2 regions of the Flavobacterium hauense genome follow, and region 1 is predicted to be linked to the other one. Evidence: riboswitches for the same ligand, from Rfam matches in the RefSeq annotation. Region 1 holds a riboswitch; the other holds the start of a gene.
The links. Region 1 has a riboswitch for cobalamin ahead of ACX0HA_RS01050 (TonB-dependent receptor plug domain-containing protein). Riboswitches for the same ligand answer to the same signal wherever they lie in the genome.
Positions count from the first base shown of each region.

Region 2: another riboswitch for cobalamin. It lies ahead of metE (5-methyltetrahydropteroyltriglutamate--homocysteine S-methyltransferase); the one in region 1 lies ahead of ACX0HA_RS01050 (TonB-dependent receptor plug domain-containing protein).

Region 1 covers NZ_JBTKVX010000001.1:219,024-227,099, forward strand. Annotated here, with positions in the region: gene ACX0HA_RS01005 (hypothetical protein) at 1-374, opposite strand, end outside; gene ACX0HA_RS01010 (hypothetical protein) at 395-589, opposite strand; gene ACX0HA_RS01015 (YceI family protein) at 906-1,445, shown strand; gene ACX0HA_RS01020 (hypothetical protein) at 1,571-1,984, opposite strand; gene ACX0HA_RS01025 (hypothetical protein) at 2,004-2,516, opposite strand; gene ACX0HA_RS01030 (hypothetical protein) at 2,519-2,779, opposite strand; gene ACX0HA_RS01035 (ABC transporter ATP-binding protein) at 2,851-3,639, opposite strand; gene ACX0HA_RS01040 (iron chelate uptake ABC transporter family permease subunit) at 3,642-4,670, opposite strand; gene ACX0HA_RS01045 (ABC transporter substrate-binding protein) at 4,677-5,813, opposite strand; cobalamin riboswitch at 5,867-6,080, shown strand; gene ACX0HA_RS01050 (TonB-dependent receptor plug domain-containing protein) at 6,110-7,936, shown strand; gene ACX0HA_RS01055 (YncE family protein) at 7,942-8,076, shown strand, end outside.
Region 2 covers NZ_JBTKVX010000006.1:125,256-133,331, reverse strand. Annotated here, with positions in the region: gene ACX0HA_RS05845 (SRPBCC family protein) at 1-58, opposite strand, end outside; gene ACX0HA_RS05840 (GlxA family transcriptional regulator) at 265-1,230, shown strand; gene ACX0HA_RS05835 (hypothetical protein) at 1,233-1,511, opposite strand; gene ACX0HA_RS05830 (response regulator transcription factor) at 1,558-2,250, opposite strand; gene ACX0HA_RS05825 (sensor histidine kinase) at 2,247-3,599, opposite strand; gene ACX0HA_RS05820 (outer membrane beta-barrel family protein) at 3,749-6,169, shown strand; cobalamin riboswitch at 6,274-6,466, shown strand; gene metE (5-methyltetrahydropteroyltriglutamate--homocysteine S-methyltransferase) at 6,603-8,076, shown strand, end outside.

The DNA.
Region 1 (8,076 bases):
TCGCTGTGCGATCTTCCGGGGCTGCGCTGCATCTGGTCATTTTGGTTCCAGTCATTGTTCTCAGTACCACGGTTAGACGATGTTCCACCCATTCTTCGTTCTTCTTCCCAGGTTTCTTCATCTTCGTTATTGGTTTGGGATCCTCTGTTCTCTGAATCCCTTTCAGATCTTTCCCTGTCTCTCGTTTCTCTAGAGTCAAGGTCACTTTCGTTCCATTCATTATTTTCCTGTCCCATGGAAGAAGTACGGTTAGGGCTGTCATCACGGTTGTCATTTTCACGGTTACCCATGCGTTGTGATTCGTTTTGGTCTCTGTTTTCGTCCTGACGGTCGCGGTTATTTAAGTCGCGGTTGTCGTTGTTGTCTGTTTGCATAATTATGTATAGTTTGGATATTAATATTCCCTTTTTTGTCCGTCCATTTTTCCCTCTTGTATTTTCTGGGGTGTTTTGGTAGCTGTTGTTTTTTTGGCTGCTCCTTTTTCGGCTTCAGCCATCTGTTTTTTTAATACCGATTCTGAAGGTTTTACTTCATAATCTTCACGATCACTTGATACTTTAGGTGCCGGTGTCTGATTTTTATCTGCCATGATGTTGTTGTTTAGAGGTTACATTACAAAGTTCGCAAGAGGCGTGAGTGGAAAGCGGTCAATTAACGTTCTGTTTTATTGAAAATGTTATAAGAACCTTTAACAAGCTGTTGGATATGCAGTAAATTCAGGAGGTTTATACAATTGCGAATTTTGGCAGCAGCCAAAGTTTAACAAAGAATTCACTGGTGTTTATGCTTAAAAAAAGGATATGCGATTAAATTAGCGAGTGATTAACAGGGCTTTACTGGTAAAAGTTTTTTCAAACCCACTTTTATTTGTAACTTTAGGAAATTACTAAACCAAATCTATATACATGGCAACAAACAAATGGGTGCTGGATCTGGCACATTCTGAAGTACATTTTAAAATAAAACACCTCGTTATTTCTACTATTACCGGGGCTTTTAATGTTTTCTCGGGGAATCTTACTACGAAACAGCATGACGATTTTAATGATGCCGAAATCAATTTTACTATTGATGTCTACAGCATAGATACAAATAACAGCACACGGGATGAGCACCTGAAATCGGATGAGTTCTTTAATGCTGATATCTATCCGCAAATCGATTTTCATTCGACGTCGTTCAGACATATAATGGGCGATAAGTATGTGCTGGCCGGTAATGTGACCATAAAAGGTATTACTAGAGCAGTAAGGCTTGATGTATTATTTGGCGGAGAAGCTAAGGATGGCTTTGGTATTAACCGTGCCGGTTTTGAGATTACAGGCCTTATTAACAGGAATGATTTTGATATCCATGCCCCTGATGTAACGGAGGCCGGCGGGCTTGTATTGGGTGAAGATATTAAATTACATGCCAATATACAGTTTACCAACGAAACAGAATAATAAAGGGCCGCTAAGGCCCTTTATTATTCGTATAGTTTTGTCATTGCGAACGTAACGTAGCGGAGTGCGGCAATCTAAGAGTTTGCTTCGTCGTACCTCCTCGCAATGACGGACATTAACCGGAACTACGACTTACCAGCATCAATATTACCCCGATGTTTGTCATTATCAGGATAGGATTCAGGGTAATCTTTCTTCGTGGTATCGGAATTGAAATCACGGTTTTCGGCGGTTTCAATCTCTTCTTTTTCACTGGCTGTGCCACGGTTTTTGCTTATTACAGCGCCGTCATCGCGGGTGGTTTTACCGCTGTCGCTTACGGGTGGTGCTTTCTTTTCGTCTACATCGCGGGCTCGTTTTACGGTTACGGTACTGCCATCAGTGTCCTTGTCAAGCTCTGTTTTTAGCTTATCCTTCGACGGATCGTAATTCTTAGGCAGGTTCTCACCGCTAAAGCCTTCATTGGGTTTACTTTCTTTTTCCTGGTTGTTCATTTTTTTTGAACCCAGGTCTTTCGGGTCATCTGTTCCTGGTATCATAGCAATTGTTTTTAATGTTCTATCTGTAATTCACAATATAATTGTGATAGGATTGTATAAGATCGTTTGCACTGCGTTCCAATGATGGTTTCATGTTTTCATACCCTTCTTTAATATCTCCATCGGTATCAAAATAATCGGGTATCTTATATTTTATCAATGTATCATCATCGGTATAAATATCATCTACAAGAAAATGGAGCGTATAATAGTTTCCGTGAAAACTTAGTTTTATAGAGTAGGTAATGTTATAATTGAACGATTCGCCATTATTCCGTATAAAAAATGCATTCCTTCTAAAGGCACTTATCACCATGCTGTTGCTGGTAACGTTGCTTGCATCATACCCCTTGAGTTTGATATTGACGCTTGCCGCCCAGGCTTTAGAAAGTTCAATAAGCTTTTCATTAGAAGTGTTCTGAATTGTTACTTCCACAGGGTCAAATCCGTGTGGTGTGAGTTCCATTGCCGGTGGCTGGGCATAGGTTATTGCCACTATAAAAAAGCAGAGTAAGGATGATAGCCTGAACATGGTTATGCTTTTTTAAGCGCTTTTTCAAATTCGTCTTTGATCATGCCATGCGATACCAGGAAAGGCTTTTTGTCAATGGTGATATTGATACTGTCACCGTCTATGGTATAAGTACCTGCAAATTTACCCAGAGGTGTATCTCCTTCAAAATTGCCCTGCGATTCATCACCGGCAAACTGACCTTTGTCGCCTGCTGCGTTTTTTATCTTTTCGAGAAGCTGTTTTTTATCTCCGGGGTAACTTAATGAAAACTGATTAGCCATTGTAGTAGATTTAGTGTTATTACGTAAATTTAATCAATACAATGCTTATTTGTGTTTAGCTTTTGTTAAAGCTATTCTCCATTTACGGTAAAACCGCCTTTTTTCGCATCAAAATGGATTGTTTTATCATTAAAAAGCCTGTCGAAGATGTTGTTTTCGATCAAATGCTGAGGTGTGCCCTGTATAACATTTCCATCTGCCATTACAACAATTTCGTCACTAAGCTGCAGTGCGAGGTCAAGGTCGTGCGTAGAGTAGAGGATGCATTTACCGGTTTCTGTCGCCAGTTTTTTAAGCAGCCTGATGAGGTTTACCTTATGCTGAAGGTCAAGATGTGTAGTAGGTTCATCGAGTACAATAAGTGGTGTATCCTGTGCAAGAGCCCGTGCAATCAGTACTTTTTGCAGTTGGCCATCGCTTATCTCAAAGTGTTTTTTGTGTGCAATAGCCTCAATTTGTGTCAGGGTTATGGCCTCATTTACCTTGTCAAGGTCTTCAGGGCTCAGGGTACCAAGCCAGTTGGTATAGGGCTGCCTTCCAAGTGCCACCAGTTCAAAAACGCTCAGATTACTTGGCGGAAGGCTCTCGGTGAGTACTACGGCAAGGTTTTGTGCGAGTCCAGCTGAGGTATAAGATGTTATGTTCTTGCTATTAAGGAGCACTTCACCGGCAATTGGTTTCTGAATACCGGTAAGGGTGCGCAACAGGGTAGATTTGCCTATGCCATTTGCCCCAATGAGCGCAATTAGGCTTCCTTCGGCGAATGCCAGATCAATATCTTTTGCTATGGTATCTACCTTTTTTTTATGATGGTAACCAATACCGAGATGCTGTGCCGATAATATGATGTTCTTTCCCATGATTATACCGGTTTATGTTTGCGCATCAGCAGCCAGATGACTATCGGCGCACCAATAATGGATGTTATAGCGTTGATGGGCAATACATATTCGCTACCCGGCATTTGGGTAAATGTATCGCAAACCAATAATATGATGGCTCCTGTTAGTAATGTTCCTGCATACAAGATAAGGTGGCTGCTGGTTTTAAATACCAGTTTGGCAATATGCGGAACCACAAGCCCCACAAAGGCAATAGGCCCTGTAAAAGCAGTTATGGTTCCCGTTAGCAGACTGGCTGCCAGTATGATTATGAATCGTGTTCTCCTGAAGTTGATACCCATGCTTTTAGCATAGCGTTCGCCAAGCAATAAGGCATCGAGGGGCTTTATGCAAAGAGCAGACAGCAACAACCCAACCAAGCAGGCAACAAGCAGTATAATAATATCTTCCCACGCTAAATTACCAAGGCTGCCTAACGACCAGAACGTGAATTTCTGTAATTGTTCTGAAGTGCTGAAAAAGGTAAGTACACCCACGATTGCTCCTGTAAAGCTTGAGAACATAAGCCCTATGATGAGTATGGCCATGGTATCTCTCAATCGTTGCGACACGACAAGTATAGCGAGCAATACAAGAAAGCTTCCGGCAGTCGAAGCCAATACAATCCCATAGGGAGAAAGGAAAAACCCGGCAAGGATTGCCGGTAAAATGCCTGCTCCCAGTATTACGAAAGCAACACCAAGGCTTGCTCCCGAACTCAGTCCCAACACATCGGGTCCGGCAAGAGGATTGCGAAAAAGCGTCTGCATCAGCAATCCGCTTACGGATAGCCCCATACCAGCAAGTAGTGCTGTTATGGCTTTTGGCAAACGATAATGCACTATGATATAATCCCAGGCAGGTTTAGAGGTTTCACCGCCTGTAAGGCTATGTACGACATCTGTAAACGGAATCTTTACCGAACCCAGGCTAAGGTTCAGCAAAAAGGCCAGTACAAGAGCGATGCCCAGTATGGTAAAAAGCGCTATGTTCCTCTTTTGGTTATGCAAGGGGTTTTATTTTAGTTTTTCAAAAAAGTAGGTTTGATAACCCGGCAGCAATTCAGGGTGCAGTATAGCTATCAGGTCTTTCAGTACAAGATCAGGGCGGTTAGGAGCCAGTTCATAATAAATAAGTCCGCCTTTAGCCCCTTTTTTACTGCTGTACGAATATACGTTTTTTGTCTTGAATGCTTTAAACTGCGCATAATGCGGATTGGCATCGGTCATTTCCTTAAAGGTTGTAAACTGGCTCGGGCCTATCCAGCAGTCGGCATTTTCTGCTTTGTCAAGTACCGTTTCAAAGGAAAGGTTCAGGCTTCCCGTGCCTTCAGAGTCGGCCCAAAGATAATCCGCTTTTGCATCCTTCAGGAATAGTGCAGCCCAGCTTCCGCCTTGAGGCAGGTACCAGTGGTCCTGAAACATGGCACCGCTTAATACTGTAGGTCTTGTAGTAGCTTTTTGCGCGAGTTTCAGGGCTTCTTTATAACCTTTTTCGATGTCGGAAAACAGCTTGTCGGCTTTGTCTTCCTGATCGTATAACGCCCCGAAGAACTTTATCCATTCGGCTTTACCCAAAGGCGTTTGCTCAGTCCAGTCGCCGTTATATAATACTTTAAGTCCGCTTTTTTCAAGGCTGTTCAGCGATTTGTTATTACTGCTGATACTGAAGCCTACAACTGCTTCCGGGGCAAGGTCGATCATCACTTCGGTATTAAGGCTTTCGTTGGCGCCGGCCTCTTTTACTTTGCCGCTGTCAATACGGCTTCTCACTTTCTCTGACGAAATGAAGTCCGTTCCGGGAAAGCCCACAAGTGTGTTTACTACGCCAAGAGCTTCCAGCGATGGGATGTGAGTTGTTGAGGTTACCACTACGGTTTTAAGCGGTACCTGAACGGTAGTATACTGTTTAAGGCTGTCAGGAATTATGCCTCCTTTTTTTTGCATAACATAAGTAAAAACCTCTTTTGCATCGGGCCACGGATTGCTCACTTTTACAACGGTGTAACCGTCATAACGGTACATTTGTAATCCCTGTGCATGCTGTATGGCATTTACTGCATTAGTATTTTTGTGCGTTTCGGCTTTTTGGTCGTTTTTGCAGCCTGCCATTGCAAATACTACAAAAAGTAAGAGATAAAATGTGTTTTTCATAAAAAATATTCAACAGATGCAAATGTATAAATTTATTATATCAACAATAATACTATATTTGCAGCACTTAAGGTTGTGATGTTTTTTATAAGAATATCACATTAAAAGGGAATCAGGTTTAATACCTGAGCTGTTCCCGCAACTGTAAGCTTATCCGTCGTTGAGGCGGAGGCTGTTGTAAACTACAAACCACTGTGCGCCATTGCGTAACGGGAAGGGAAACAACAGTACGCAAGCCAGGAGACCTGCCTTAGTATAACTAATATCGGGCTTTCGGGAAAAAAGGCTTGCGAATTATGACGCTAAAAAAATTCATTTTACCTATATTGCTACTAATGTGCCACTACCTGTCGGCACAGAGTGATACTATTGCCCTTACTGAAGTAATTATATCCGATACGCAGCTTCGCGATTTTTCTGATTCACAGTCGGTACAAAAGCTCAATGATTCTGTTATCGGCAGGAATGCAGCATCATTAACTTCACTGCTTAATTACAATACGAATATCTATTTCAAGGAAAACGGACTCGGGATGGTGTCTTCTCCATCTTTTCGTGGTACTACGGCTTCGCAAACAGCTGTGGTATGGAATGGTATCAATATTAATTCGCAGCTTAACGGCCAAACTGACTTTAATGTGCTTAATACTCGAGATTTCAACAACATCAGCGTGAGGGCCGGTGGTGGCAGCGTGGCCTACGGAAGCAGCGCAATAGGGGGCAGCATCCACCTGAATAATGACCTTGCTTTTGGAAACAGGTTCGACAACAGCCTGCGTACTGATTATGGAAACTATAAAACCATAGGGATAAATTACCGTGTAGATGCCGCAACCGATGATTTCAGTACTAATGCCAGCATCAGCCGCAATAGTTCTGACAATGATTATGGGTATCCGGGGACGAATAAGACCAATGAGAACGGACAATACTACAATACAAGCCTTAATGTGGGTATGGCTTACAAGCTGAATCCTAAAAATATAATTCGTTTTTACAGTTATCTGTTTGATGGGGAAAGGCATTTTTCGGGCACTCTGGCTGCACCTTCACGAAGCAAATACCAGTCTATCGATGCCCGTAACCTTGTAGAGTGGAGCGGTTACTATGGCAAATTTACGTCGAGGCTTAAAGGTGCTTACCTGTATGAAAAATACAAATATTTCGAGAATTATAAGAATGATATCTATTCTTTTGGCAACATAAAGACCTATATAGCACGATATGACCTTACCTATGATGTTTCCGAAGCCATAAAGCTGAATACCATACTGGATTATACCCATAATAACGGAGAGGGATCAGATATCATTAATAAAAAAAGGGATATCGGTTCTGCCAGCCTGCTGATGAAGCACGCTCTAACCAACAGGCTCAGGTATGAGCTGGGAGTTCGAAAAGAACTTACCGAAAGTTATGAAAGCCCTGTGCTCTTCTCTGCAGGAACCGAAATCGATGTTACCGGTTTTTATACCATAAGGCTAAATGCATCCCGCAATTTCAGAATTCCTACCTACAACGACCTGTATTGGACCGGAAGTGGTAATCCTGACCTGAAGCCCGAAAGTTCTTATCAGGGGGAGATTGGCAATGTGCTGAAGTTTAAGGGCTTCATGCTGAGTGTTACAGGCTATTATATAGATATGACAAACATGCTGCGCTGGACACCCGGCACAAACGGCATTTGGAGTCCGGGAAATGTTGGGAAGGCCAAAAGTTATGGTGTTGAGTCATTGCTTAACTGGAACAAAAAAATAGGCGCAGGCCATATCAGTATAACCGGGACTTATGCCTATACTATATCGCGCGAAGACGGGTCAGATGACCAGCTTATCTACGTGCCGCTGCACAAAGCTACTGCATCACTGGCTTATAGCTACAAGAGGGCATCGGTGTATTATAGGCATCTGTTTAACGGAGAAGTATTTACTACTGCCGACAATAGCTACAGCCTTGATCCTTATAACGTAGGCTCGGTAGGCGCGGAGTATACTTTTAAAGTGCTGAAAGGCATCGATGTAGGTGTACAGGTAAATAACCTGTGGGACCAGGAATACCTGGCCTATGAGGTAAGGCCTATGCCGGGACGCAATTATAACATGTATCTTAATTTTAATTTTTAATAAATATGAAACTACACAAACTAATCTTAACTGCAGTTGCAGGTTCTCTATTGTTTGTATCATGTAGCGATGATGACTCGAACAACAAGCCATCAGGAGCTTATGATAATGGTATGCTTATCCTTAACGAGGGTAATTTT
Region 2 (8,076 bases), on a different contig from region 1:
AAACTCTCATTGGAGAGGCGTTTATTGCAATTGTTTTATTAATGATTTTAGTACTCATGGCTTTCAGTTTTTGTTTATGAATGATAATTGGCTTTTTGTTTTTGTGTAAAAAATTAACAGTTTATTTAGAAATACAACTGTTACTGAATCTCTTAAGCAAAGTTAAGCTAAACAATTTATAGTTATGGTGTTATAAAAGTCAAGATAAGGGGGTGTTTAAGACAAAAATATTATATTTGTTATTCCCCCTCTAATCATACCGCTATGCAATTAGGAATCTTACTGACCAAAGACCACCGTTTACTGAGTGTGGCCGCGATAATTGATGTACTTGAAACTGCAAACCGCTTTTACCGTAATGAGGGCGAACAGGAACCTTTTGTTATTGACCTGCTGCATATGCCTGCTCACGAAAGTATGTCGTATCCCGGCTATACCTCTAAAAACCCATCAAAAGACAATTATTATGACCTTCTCCTTGTACCATCATTTACAGGAGAGTGGCTCGCCGAATCGCTAAAAGCTAATATGGCGTGGATACCGTGGCTTCAGGATCAGTACAAGGAAGGGGCGGCTATTGCGAGTTTCTGTACAGGTGCATTTTTGCTTGGTGCGTCCGGATTGCTTGACAACAAACCGGCGACGACACATATTAATGCAGAATCGACATTCGCTAAATTATTTCCTTTAGTACAGTTACAGGCCGAAGCTGTGGTGACAGAGAAAGACAGGATTTATACCAGTGGGGGAGCTACCAATACTTTTCATTTATTGATGTTGCTGCTTGAGATATATTGCAGTAAAAAGGTAGCTGTTAAAGCTGCTAAAGTATTTTCGATTGACCTTGACCGAAACAGGCAAACCTATTTTGGGACATTCACCCCTGCCGAAGACCACGGCGACGATTTGGTAAAAAGAGCACAGGAAGAGATTCGTAAAAATTTCAGTACAGCCAACACCATAGAAGAGCTTATTATTGATGTGCCGGCCAGTCGACGCAATCTTGTGCGACGCTTTAAGCAGGTTACGGGAATTACACCAATAGAATATTTGCAAAAGACACGCATTGAAGCCGCCAAGCAAATGCTTGAGCAGTCGCGTCACAGTATACTTGAAGTAATGCTGGAGTCAGGATATAATGATCTGAAGACTTTCCGTACGCTGTTCAAAAAGAATGTGGGAATGACCCCAAAAATGTATAGGGAGAAATTTAGCGGACAATTAGTATAAGCCTAAACGCTTTTTTGACGTACTTTTTTAGTCGTTTTTTTCTTTGAGGCTTTAGTCACAGGTTTCTTTTTCTCCGGAGCAGGTTCAGTCCTGCCTTCGGTAAAGGTTACTGTTTCTACACCGGTTGGCTTACACATTTCGCTGGCATCTACAACAGCGAAAGTATTAAAAGGCAGATTTATACTTATATCTTCTGAAATTGAAGCTTCATGCTGATTTTGCACCGAAATATCCGATATGCAAAATAAGAGAAGAAATAATAAGAGTATTGATCGTGCCATTGTTTACTATTTGTTGGTTATGTAAATGTAATTAAAAAATTGATTATCAGGAATTAATTTTAAATTCAAGCCCTAATCCTCTGTAACTGTTTATGGCAATCGATGCATCTTCGCTAAAATATTTCCTCAACCTGCTTATGAAGACATCCATGCTGCGGCCTGAAAAAAAATCGTCACTGCCCCATACCTCTTTTAATATATCATCACGTTTAATCATGCGGTTCTTGTTCGTAAACAGGTAGCCAATAAGATGGGCTTCCTTTTCGGTAAGCCGATGCAGGGTCTCGTTCAATGCCAGGGTATAATTAGTCCCGTCAAACGTATAATTTCCAATTTTCATTGTATTGTTGTCTGAAGCTGTTACGGAGAAACCACGTTGGGAACGCTTCAGTATATTAGTAATGCGAAGTATCAGCTCATCAGCTTCAAATGGCTTTACAACATAATCATCGGCGCCCAGCTTCAGTCCGCGGATCTTGTCTTCTTTCATGCCTTTTGCTGTCAGGAAAACTATTGGTGTTTCAGGATTTGCTGCAATAACTTTTTCAGCCAGCGTAAAGCCATCCATTTTTGGCATCATTACATCAAATACACAGATGTCGGGATTGGCTTCGGGGAATAAAGCCAATGCTTCGGCACCGTCTTTGGCCCAGGTAACGGTGAATCCGGATATCTCAAGATACTGTCTTAAAATGCTGGCATAATCAAAATCGTCTTCGGCTAATAATATATGCTTCACGGCTGTGGGATTGAAATTATAAATTGGGCACCATTGCCTTCTTCGCTGTTTACAGTGATACTGCCATTATACGCTTTAACCAATTGATGTACATAAAACAACCCGAGGCCAAGGCCTTTAGTAGTATGTATGTTGCCTTTTTGTACACGATAGAATTTTTCGAATATTGCTTTTTGTTCTTTTCTGGCAATGCCAATACCGTTGTCTTTTATGCGTAAGGTGGCATTCGCGTCTGTTTTCTGTAGGCTTATACTAATGGTGTCTGCACCATATTTTACAGCATTATCCAGAAGATTGATGAGCAGGGTAGCAAAATGAAACCTGTCCATATACAGGACAGCACCTAATGTCTCAACGTGTGTTGTAATGCCTGGATGCGAAAGCATAAAATCGTCCAGTATTTCTTTAATGGAGGTATTGTCGATTATCTGCTCCTGAGCAGCGGTGATGTTGCCTTCGGTCAGAGAAGCTTCGGTTACCTGTCCAAACAGCTTTTGCATACGCACATTTTGTCTGTCAATAATTTCGAGCGAATGCTTAAAATGCTCTTCGGTAAGCTGGCCTTCTTTCCGGTGAAGCGTTTTTACGGCAATATCAAGCGCGGCGAGGGGTGTCTGAAATTCGTGGGTTATGTTATTGATAAAGTCGGTCTTTATCTCGGCGATTTTTTTCTGAGTAATAAGATTCTTAATGGAGAGGTAAAACAGTATTACCACAAAACTAAGCAGCATTACCGAAAAGATAAGTAGCCCCGCCATTTTTATATATACACGCCTTTCCCAGTTGGCAATGCTGTAATAACGTTGGGACACGACTTCAAAAGTATATTCGGTAGTTGTTTTATGATCGTCGCTGTATTTCCCGTCCCGCCAGGTAGATCGTGATGCCGGTGTTTCGGGTGTGCCTGCTGTATTGTTGCCATAAAGCATTAGTTTACCTTTAAACAATGTGTCAGGAATTTTACTTCCGTCTCTCAGGAGTACAATTGTTTTCAGGTAATTGATATAATTTACCTCATATTGTTCAAAGATTTGGTTCTTATTGATGTACTCATCCATAACCTCTGATAAGGAGTCGGAAACTTTTGTTATCAGTTTTTTATAATCTTCTTTTTTGGCTTTATGGTCGTAATAATTTCGTATGAATTTACTGGTTTGAAGCATCCATGCTCCGTTTATGGAATCAAGCTTTCCGGAAGTTTCCAGCTCAAGGAACTGTTGGGTAATTTCAGCATTTGCCTCTTTGGCTTTCAGCTTATAGGTGTTATATATAAAATAGCCCTGTATCACGGCAAGTGCCGTAACCGTAATTATGCATCCAACAATAAGGAAAAGTATTTTACGCTTCATGTTCAGGGTTACTATATGCAAGATACAAAACTAAGGGTTTCTGCCATCACAAACATAGCCCGGCTAGCCATTAACCTGTCATTAACCTAGCATTAACCGTGCAGACCAAAACATTTGCAGAGATTTGCAGTAATCATCAATCAATCATCATGGGTTCAATCATCATCAATAAACGTTTGTTTTCATTTTTTATCACTTTCATTTCTCTTGCCTGTGCGGCGCAGAACCCCGCCGTATCCGGCAAGGTACTTGATGCCGGTAAGCAGCCGGTGGCATTCGCCAATGTAACCCTGAAGTTAGCGCTGAAGGATAGTACCTATATGAGAACATCTTTTACAGGAGAAGATGGCCGTTTTGAAATTGCAGCCAGTACAATGCATGGTAATTATACACTGACAATAAGTACTGTTGGTTTTGAAAGTTACACTACAGTACTTGAGGTTAAGGGTAATGTTACGGTACCTGATATTGTCCTGAAAACATCAGCGAAAGAATTGGAAGGGGTTGTTATAGACCAAAAAAGACCAGTAGTGCGTCGCAAGATAGACCGCCTTGAATTTGACGTTGAGAACTCGATACTATCTTCAGACAATGCCTGGGAGATCGTAAAGAAAACTCCGGGTGTCACTGCCTCGGGCGACGGGCTTTCCATCCGCGGAAGTAGCGGTATACTGGTAACCATTAACGATAAGAAGGTATACCTGAGCGGTACTGAACTTAAAAACCTTTTAGAAAATACTGACGGGAGTAATATAAAATCCATAGAAGTCATCACTACGCCTCCGGCAAAATATGAAGCCCAGGGAAGTGCAGTGCTTAATATCAAAATGAAAAAGAATATTGGAGGCGGCTATAAAGGCATGGTGACAGGTGCTTATGTACAGTCGATGTATCCTAAAGGAGTCGTGGCTACCAATCAATATTACAAGAATAAGAAGCTGACGCTCTTTGGCGGATATATGTTTGGTTCAGGACACTATTATACTGAAAACAAAGGTGAGGTAAAATATTTTGATCCCAATGGCGATGTAGCTTCAACCTGGAAAAGCGTAGAGAAGACAAATTACAGGGCATTGCAACAAAACAGTTATAACATCACGGCAGAATATGCCATAGATTCACTCAATACATTTACGGCTGGTTTCAACGGATTTCAAAGTCTTAAGAGTACGGCATTGGTGGATACGCCAACTTATATTTATGGACCTACAGGTCAGCTGGATTCGCTGTTTACCAGCCATACCCACAGGGACTATCCCGATAAGAACAGTACGCTTACGGCATCTTTTGAGCATAAGTTCAATGCAAAGCATAAGTTTGTACTCTCGTCAGATTATACCAAATATTATACGAATCAGGATCAGGGAATCAATACGGCTTTTTCACTGCCGGAGGCACCGCCTCACAGTCAGCAGGATATTCAGAGTAACGATACCCGCCGCATCAACCTGCTATCATTGCAGGCTGATTATAACGGCGAAATTGGGCAAACTAAAATTGAAGGAGGAGTGCGCTATGGTAATGTAGATGCCGAAAACAATTTTGACTATTACAGCGAAATTGATGGAGTTCCTATAACTGGCGATCTGTCTAATCGTTTCTTATATGATGAAACAATAATGGCAGGGTATATAGGTGCCGACCGCGAGTTCGGGAAATGGGGTTTTAAAGCAGGGCTTCGTGGTGAACACACTAAGCTTGAAGGTGACCTTGAAACAACCGGAGAGGTAAACGCACAAAACTACTTTAAGCTTTTCCCTTCGGCTTATGCTTTGTACAAGGCATCGGACAATCACCAGATAGGATTCTCGTATGGTAAGCGCATCATCAGGCCGCAGTATGGCATGCTTAATCCGTTCAGGTCATATAGTACGCCTTTTTCATATACTACAGGAAACCCGCAACTAAATCCGGCTTTAGCCCATAATCTGGGATTGCAGTATACACTCAAGAGTAAATATATGTTCGGCCTTTTTTACCGTTATGAAAAAGACCCGTTTAATATGATTACCTATCAGGATTATGCCACCAATACTATTATAACAGAATATACCAATATAAGCAGCAATACATCAGCCGGAGCTGAGTTCAATACCAATTTAGAATTATTCCCGTGGTGGGAAGCCGGAACTTTTATGACAGCTGGCTATCAGCAAAACAGTTTTCAGGGGGCAGACGGCCATATTCAGGAAATAGACCGCTGGACATTTTATGGCAATACCAATAACCGATTTACACTGAATAAAAAGAAGGACTTTTTTAGCGAAGTAAGTTTCTTTTATTCATCGCCGACGGTGCAGGGCGCTTATAAACTGGGAGACATTTCAAGTCTTTCGGTAAGTTTCAGGAAACGCTTTTGGGAAGGAAACGGAGAACTGTCGCTTATATTCTCTGATATTTATAAAGGGGAGAGGCAAACCACGACTACCAGTTATGCCAACCAATACAGTCGTTACAGTATGTATGGCGATTCGCAAAGCTTCAGGATACAGTTCAGGTACCGTTTTGGTAACCAGAAACTGGAAGACGGAAGGACCCGTCAGACCACCGAAGAACAGAACCGTTTATAAACAATAACGTTTGAGTTAGTTGCCCTGTCCCGCCAATACTGGCGGGACAGGGCTTTTTTTAGAAATATAGTTGGTATATTTGCCACCATAAGTTCTTTACTTAATTTCTTTCAAACGGAAATGGTTTTCGGCGAAAGCCGGGATTAAAAGGGAATCGTGTGTAAATCACGAACTGTCGCGCAACTGTAAGTGCCATACCAAGGTTTTTATCAATAATGTTCACTGTTTGCTCCGGCGAATGGGAAGGACGATAAAAACGGCACAAGTCAGGAGACCTGCCATTACTTACTTGACAATGCTTTCGCGGTTTGAAGCAATTGGTTTCGGTTTTTCGCATGGGATTCCCGTGTCCGTACCCTATTACTTCTTAAGGCATTGTGAAATAGAGCAAAAGGGCTTTTAACGAATTTATTAATTTATTAAAAGCAAAAAAATGTTCACAAACAATCTTGGCTACCCACGCATCGGTAGCGGCAGGGAATTAAAAAAAGCCTGCGAAAATTATTGGTCCGGCAAAATTTCCGGTCAGGAACTGGCAGCAATCGCTAAAGAGTTGAGGCTACAAAACTGGCAGCTTCAAAAACAAGCAGGGATAGACCTTATCCCTTCCAACGATTTTTCATTTTACGATCAGGTACTCGATCTTTCGTTTGCACTGGGAGCGATTCCTCCCCGTTATGAAAGCCTTAAAGGACAAAACGATACCGATCTATACTTTGCCATGGCTCGCGGTTACCAGAAAGATGGCCACGATATCACCGCTATGGAAATGACAAAATGGTTCGATACCAATTACCATTATATAGTCCCCGAATTTTATAAAGATCAGCAATTCTCGTTTTCCTCAAAAAAAGTTATCGAAGAGTTTATAGAGGCCAAAGAAGCGGGAATACTTACCAAGCCCGTACTGATAGGTCCTGTTTCTTACCTGCTTTTGGGTAAAGAAAAAGAAGAAGGCTTCGAAAAAATAAGCCTGATAAAAAACCTGTTGCCTGTTTATCTTGAGATTATTAATGAGCTTACGGAAAATGGCGCCGAATGGATACAGTTTGATGAGCCATTCCTGTCGCTCGACCTTTCCAAACAGGAAAAAGATGCTTTCGCTTATGTATACAAAGAAATTAAAAATACATTTCCTAAGCTAAAGGTACTGCTTACCACATATTTTGAAGGACTTGACGATAACGCCTGGCTTGCAGCATCGTTACCGGTATGCGCATTGCATATCGACCTTGTTCGTGCACCTGAACAGCTTGATATATTGCTAAATCTGATTCCTTCAGAAATGAGCCTCTCATTGGGAATTGTAGATGGGCGAAACATCTGGAAGAACGATTTTCAGTCATCACTTAAGATAATAGACAAAGCATCTAAAAAGATAAGCAGAGATCGCATCCTTATTGCGGCCTCATGTTCATTGCTGCATTCGCCTTATGATCTCGATAATGAGAGCAATGAAGTGGCATTATCTGCTGAAGTAAAACAATGGATGGCATTTGCCAAACAAAAGATACAGGAGGTTGTTGTACTGAAGCAATTGGCAAATAGTGAAAACATCACCTTTGCGGCAAATGCATTAAAAGAAAATATTGATGCTATAACTACAAGAAAGACATCGCCACTAATACATAATGGCTTAGTACAACAGCGTGTGGCCGGAATTACTGATGAACAGGCACAGCGTAATAACCCGTTCAGCATAAGAGAGCAGTTACAGGCAGCATCATTAAATCTGCCATTATTCCCTACCACAACAATAGGGTCGTTTCCGCAGACTGCCGAAGTACGCAGTTGGAGAAACAGCCTGAAAAAAGGTGATATTACGGAGAAACGCTATGAAGAGCTTGTGAAAAAAGAGACCGAAGAAACCATACGTTTTCAGGAAGAGACCGGAATTGATGTACTGG